One region of the Lactiplantibacillus sp. ME-2 genome, then DNA from elsewhere that is predicted to be linked to it. Evidence: a T-box and tRNA genes for the amino acid it is inferred to sense, from the RefSeq annotation. Region 1 holds a T-box; the other holds one or more tRNA genes.
The links. A T-box is a leader RNA that pairs with one kind of tRNA and senses whether it is charged. The one in region 1 lies ahead of tyrS (tyrosine--tRNA ligase), so its partner is inferred to be a tRNA-Tyr.
Positions count from the first base shown of each region.

Region 2: it encodes a tRNA-Tyr, which carries the amino acid that the T-box ahead of tyrS (tyrosine--tRNA ligase) is inferred to sense. The anticodon was not compared.

Region 1 covers NZ_JAKZEQ010000005.1:116,001-119,428, reverse strand. The annotation lists gene tyrS (tyrosine--tRNA ligase) at 92-1,348, opposite strand; T-box leader at 1,402-1,596, opposite strand; gene MMY95_RS03200 (hypothetical protein) at 1,773-2,438, opposite strand; gene MMY95_RS03195 (GH25 family lysozyme) at 2,538-3,428, opposite strand, start outside.
Region 2 covers NZ_JAKZEQ010000032.1:1,293-4,720, reverse strand. The annotation lists gene MMY95_RS11540 (cupin domain-containing protein) at 1-138, opposite strand, end outside; gene MMY95_RS11535 (hypothetical protein) at 519-956, opposite strand; tRNA gene MMY95_RS11530 (tRNA-Gln) at 1,298-1,369, opposite strand; tRNA gene MMY95_RS11525 (tRNA-Tyr) at 1,379-1,461, opposite strand; gene MMY95_RS11520 (metallophosphoesterase) at 1,537-2,379, opposite strand; gene MMY95_RS11515 (peptide MFS transporter) at 2,434-3,428, opposite strand, start outside.

The DNA of each region.
Region 1 (3,428 bases):
TGTGACCTAAATAAATTTTACACCAGTTCTTACTTGTAATAATAATAAAAAGACTGGGCCACAACGGGTCCAGTCCACCTGCTAAATTAACTTACTTAACATGTGCCAAGAAGTAACGTTTCTTACCACGACGTACAATGACAAATTTACCATTAAAGGCTGCGGACGGATCAATCTCGGCCTCGACATCCGTCACCTTTTCACCATTGATTCGAATCGCACCGTTTTTAATATCTTCACGTGCTTGACGCCGAGAAGGTTCGAATTTCGTAGCATCAACCAGCCACAAGACAATGTTTTGCTTTTCAGCTGAGACGTCTGCTGATGGCACACCCTTGAAACCTTGTTCAATTTCGTCCGCCGTTAAACTTTGAACATCACCAGTAAACAACGCCTTAGTAATATTTTCAGCTTCAACTACCGCCTGCTTGCCATGAACAAATTCCGTGACTTCTTCAGCTAAGCGCCGTTGTGCTTCCCGTTTTTCAGGTGCAGTCTTCACCGTTTCGGCCAATCGATCGATTTTTTCATGACTTAAGAACGTGAAGTACTTGAGGTATTTGACGACGTCTCGATCATCCTGGTTGATCCAGAACTGATAGAATTCATACGGTGATGTCCGTTCAGGGTTTAACCATACGGCCCCACCAGCAGTCTTACCAAACTTAGTCCCATCCGCCTTCAACAATAATGGAATTGTTAATCCGTAAGCCTTAGCGTCATTGCCTTCTAAGCGGTGGATCAAATCGGTCCCCGCGGTGATATTGCCCCACTGATCAGCCCCACCAATCTGGAGTTGCACGTGTTCAGCACGGTACAAGTGTAAGAAGTCAACTGATTGTAAGATTTGGTATGTGAATTCAGTGTATGAAATGCCCACTTCCAACCGGCTTGCAACAACTTCCTTGTTCAGCATCGTGTTCACACTGAACAACTTACCATAATCGCGTAAGAAATCTAGTAATGAAATTTTTGATAACCAATCGTAGTTATTCACAATCGAAAAGTTTTCGTCATGACCAAATAACTTGTACATCTGAGCACTTAAGCCATCCTGATTATGCTTCACTTGATCCATGGTCTGTAACTTACGTTCTGAGTTCTTACCAGATGGATCACCAATAGCACCCGTCCCACCACCAACTACAACGTAGGGATGATGACCAGCCAATTGGAATCGTTTGAGAATCATGAAAGGAATCAAATGCCCAATATGCATACTATCCCCGGTTGGATCAATCCCACAGTATAGTGAGACTGATTGGTTTTCGGTAAGTTCCTTTAACCCGGCCTCATCCGTTTGTTGGTTAATGGCACCACGCCATTTTAAATCATCGATAATGTTCATGTTAGTCCTCCTCGTTATTGTCGCTGGACAAAAAAACTCGCCCCTGTCATCAAAACAGGGACGAGTTTTCCGCGTTACCACCCAAGTTATCACCAAATGTGATCGCTCATTGATTAGTAACGGATATCATCCGGCCAATGGCAGTTCACGTTATGTAATTCATCTTTGACTACAGCTCGGTTCGCACCACCCACCGAGTCGCTAGACTGTTGGGTCAACGACTACTAATTAACGATCACTACTTTTTAATTATTACCTAACATCATAAGCACTCCACTGCCAAAAGTCAATCCTATTTTCGGTCAAAACATCACATTAAACCCACTAATCTAACCATAGTGTCTGGCTTGTGAATGCGGTTGACGTCGACACGGTGATATAACCAGACTACTGGCACTCATTCATTGAACTCCCAGGTAAAAACTTAATTTTTAGCATCCGCCGCAATTTTGATAACGGTATTGGCTTGTTGGCCTTGAACCTTAGCAACCTGTTTGCCATTTTGCCATTGAACTGAGTTTGCCTGTCCGTTTTGTGGGGTATCGTACACGGTAACGGCACCACTCGTGACATTTTTACTCGTCAAATCTTGCTTTTGAATCTGATTATTGACCTGATTAGCAAACTTGGTCGGATTACCAGCAACGTCCTGTGTATTGGCAATCGTTGTCACTGACCAACTACCCGTGTTCCAATGAACATACACTTTGCCCATCGTCCCTTGAACCGTTGCCGCTGTACCTGAATTAAGTGTCGTACGCTGACCCTGTGTATTCGCTAAGTAATCGACTTGGCTGCTGGCATCACTTTTCGTATTGTAGTTCGTCTGTTGATACGTCGCAGTCGTCGAACTAGTCCCAGCTTTGGCGTACTTCACCCGGTAGTTTCCCTTGGTCCCACTTGCACTGATGGCCTTGACTGTTTGATTGGTTGCCTTGACGGTCGTAGGCGCTGCCGTCTGACTAACCAAACTAACACTGTCTGAAGCCGCGTGTAATACATTCGTTACTGAAGGTACGGCAACAATTCCGACCACCAACATCCCAGTTGCAGTGGCGATTCCTAATTGAATTTTGCGCTTAAAGTTCATGAAAAATATCCTCCTAATTTCTACAACAAATGACCGATTTTACTTAACCATAATTACCTTTTCTACCATGATAATGAGAACTGAGCGACAGCCATGCAATCAGCTAAGTCCTCGCTTGTCCCGAGAAGTGTTATGTACGGGACGTATTTGTGTTCGTTGCCGACGTGGTGCACGACGAATCGTCGACCCTCGCCGCTGCACCGTTACTCGTAGTGCGCGGCGGCGGGATTGCCTGTTTTTCGTTACTCGCTGCCTCAGTGACGGTTGACGTCGCGTAAGTCGCTGCCGCGTTCGCCCTTTTGAACGAGTCACCGGTTTTGTTCGAATACTCTTACCGGGCCGCCGAAGTTTAGTTGCTTTGGACGTATTCAGTTTAAACTGTGTTCCTGTACGTCGCGTCGCTTTAAGTTTTATCACTTTGGGCTGAGTCGCTCGGCGTCGAATGGCGCGATGCTGAGTTATTTTGCCATGATGGCTGTTAACACTGATCGTTTGCAATGACCGCCGTTTGACGCGCGCCACGGTCTGCGAACGCGACTTATTGCTTACCACTTTCTGCTGCACCGGCCGAGTCTTCACAGCTGGCTGAACTGCTGGCCTCTTAATGGCGACAACTGCTTGGCCCGCCCGTCCATGCTGTTGATTGTGGGCCGGCATAGTCAAATGGCGATCGTGCACAACTTTCAGTCTTGGTTGAGCTTTAATCGCAACACCGGGTGCGCCACGGGTCGTCCCCAACCACCACGAAACGGGATGAACACTAATAATGACCCGACTATTATCAACCGGTGCCGCTAGCCCAGCTAAATGATAGCGATTGGTATACTGCCATAACGCCGCCGAAACGATTGGTGGGTTGGGCGTTAGCGCACCAATCCACTGGGCATCAAACCGTTGCCGCGCTTGGTTGGCATACGTCAGTGCGAACGAAGCATACGAATAGAAGATCAGTTTTTTGTTAGTCAATGCGCGCATTTCACGATACCAAGC
Region 2 (3,428 bases), on a different contig from region 1:
ACTAATACTTTCACCCGCCGCCATTGCGTACATCGCAAACGGCAGTTCAATCCCTAATTTTCGAGCAAATGATTTACTAGTAATTGCATGCTCCCGGTAAGTCATCGTGGTTTTTAAATCAATTTTAGTTACCGCCATTTCAAATCCTCCTTGGTCATCATCATGGTCGCTTACGTTATTCATGATGGTATGATTCCCTAAATTAAGCTTAACGCTAACAAACTCAATTTTCGAGGTTCGATTGAATAAACATCTTATAATTCTGAATAACTGACTACTAGTCATATACTTAATAACCACGTCATCTCTGGCAGGTAAATGCCTTTGCATCCAGATATGGGCCATGCAAAAAGCTGTCCAAGCGTCATTGCGACGCTGAACAGTCTGCTGTTACTACATTTGATAACAGTTCTGTGGAAAATTTGATTTATTCAGTCAACTAGTTGGGGCTGGTAGTGGGACAACTAAGGCTACGTAGCCTCTTCAACCAAATCTCATAGATCAAGTTCCAATACGACTTATTTTCGATAATAAGCCTTGGCCCAGCAGTTGCGACGCTCCCGACACCACTGTTCAAAAGTACCTACAAACATTTGGACATCTTGCGCAGGAATTAGTTCTTCCGTTCGCTGCATGTGCACAATATCAGATATCACCGGATCAAAAGTATACGTAACAACCAGATGTTGTGGGATTCTTCGAATAATCCCACCGTTACGAGTAATCTCTAATCGCATCGTCTCCAGCTCAAGTTGAACTTGCGAATAAGTCTCTCTGGAGCAATAATCGACAACATCATACTGCTCATAACATCGTTTATACCAGGCATGCGAATTAGCCGGCAAAACATCAAATTCACCACGATTCATACGATTTCGAACAGCACGGTTAGCGCGCTTCTTTCCATAACCCATATGTGCTTTAAAAATTGGTGTGCTTTTATAAGAACGACTCATAATAATTGTGATGGCCGTCATGACGAGTTAACTAGTACGTATTTTTAAAATTAACAATGCCAGCCATTAACCTCTTCCGTGTACTTACGGAATAAATAAATTCATTGACCAGACCTCCTATCCCATCTGGATCGTGCCCCAAATAGAATACTAAAACATATCACATTATTATTGATGATGGCAAATAAACAGACCGAGACAAAAAAATCCACTTCGTGAAGAATCCGTTACGCATTCTTCACGAAGTGGCACTACCCGCCGATATTAAGATAAATTTAAGCCAATAAAAAAGTCGTTACATCAAGATCCTAAGACCTGATTAACGACGAAAGGCGTAACAATTGGGCTAGCTGGGTTCGAACCAGCGCATCACGGGATCAAAACCCGTTGCCTTACCACTTGGCTATAGCCCAATAATGAAATGGAGGGGAGTGGATTCGAACCACCGAACCCGAAGGAGCGGATTTACAGTCCGCCGCGTTTAGCCAGACTTCGCTACCCCTCCGTAAATCATTCAACTATATTAGAATACATAATTTTGAATAAAAAATCAAGACTTTTTTCAAAGTTTTTTCAGTTTTTATTTCAAATCCAGAATTTGCGTATCTTGATACCACTCCGCCATAAAATTATTGGCTTGCCATTCATTGATACGCTTGAGTCCATAGCCCACTGCTTGGTCATAATAGGTGGTCTGACCAAACACCCGCGGTTGCGGATGGACGTGCAAATGACCAAATAAAACGTGCGCCACGTTAAACTGCTCCAACAGTTGTCCTAACCGGGGCGTTCCCATTAACGCGTTAGCCATATTCCAAAACCGATTATCATCAGAAAAACGCAAATAATCGATCCGGGGAACAAAGTGCGTCATAAAAATAACTTGCTTGTGATCCACAGCAGCCAAGTTAAGCTGCGCTTTTACTTGGTTGAGCATTAAATCAGTCCGCTCCTGATCGCTCATCGGCTGTTTAATAGCCCGGTCGATCCAAAACGCATTCTTCCAGTGTAAGAAGTCGGCCGCAGTCGTATCAGGGACCTGGGCAGCATACTGATAGTCATACCACCCATTATGTCCAATCACGCGCCAATCTGTACCAGAAATATCGATATACCGGTTATGCAGGTAGCCATCAAAATGCCCTGTTTCAAGCTCGTCAAACGAAATGCCATGGACCATGTCATGATTACCCGCAATCCAGTAAACACACGTCTGTGCGCCTAATAGGGCCTGTAAATCGACGACAAACTGCTGACTACGCTGAAAGTCATTAAAAAGATCGCCAGCAATCAAATAAATCTGAACACCATTCTGTAAAAGATAGGTCGCCTGAGATCGCATCATCGCAGTCGCATCCACTCGATTAACATCAAAATGATTATCACTACTGAAAGCAATTCGTACGATGGTCAACCCCTCCAAAACAAAAAAGATATGCTACCACTAAGATAACATATCTTCGAGTAAATATTCAATTTAGCGAATGCCTTGCATCGACCGTTTAATCATTGGCACCATCATAAAGAGGATAATCCCTAAAACGACACTAACAATCCCGGTAATCGCAAAATATGGCACTTCGGTTTGCGTCGAGTAGAAACGGACAATCTGTGCATTAAGCGCACTACCAACCGAATCAGTTAGGAACCACATACTCATCATCTGAGAAGCAAAAGCCTTTGGTGCAAGCTTGGTGGTAACTGATAAACCAATTGGTGAAATCAACATTTCAGCAATTTCAACGACTGCCCAACTGGCAACTAACCACCATGGACTAACCTTCCCTGCAGTTCCAAAGAGCGCTCCAGGTACAGCCATCACTAGGTAAGAAGCCCCAGCGAATAGCAACCCAATCGCAAATTTAGTTGGTGAACTAGGTTGTTTTTTACCCCACTTAGTCCACAACCACACGAATGGTGTTGTATAAATCATGATGAACAATGGGTTTAGCATTTGGAAATCAGAAGCAGCTAGATGGGTAAAACCAAGATCCAAATTAACCCGATTAGCTGCAAATAACGCAAGTACGGACGAACCCTGTTCTTCAATTGCCCAGAATAAAGCAGCGGCAATAAACAATGGGATATAAGCCCGAACACGTGAACGTTCTGTTGCATTAGTCTTGTCAGACGTTAACATCAAAATAAAGTAAACGATTGGTGTCAAGATAACAAGCGTACTAATTAAACTAATAACATTTGCTAACGTAAGAGCATTCATTAATTGCATTAATAGTAGAATCAACCCAATCCCAACGATTCCTAAGATTGTCCACCGCATGATTTTTTTCAAATCACCGGGTTCTAATGGATCAGTTGGATAGAGGCTAGCAGAACTTAAATTCTTCTTACCATCAAAGTAGTATTGCAATAGACCAAAGAACATCCCAATCGCAGCTAAGGAGAAGCCTAAGTGGAAGTTAACATTTAAGCCGATCCGACCAACTAAGGCTGGTGCAACCAATGAACCTA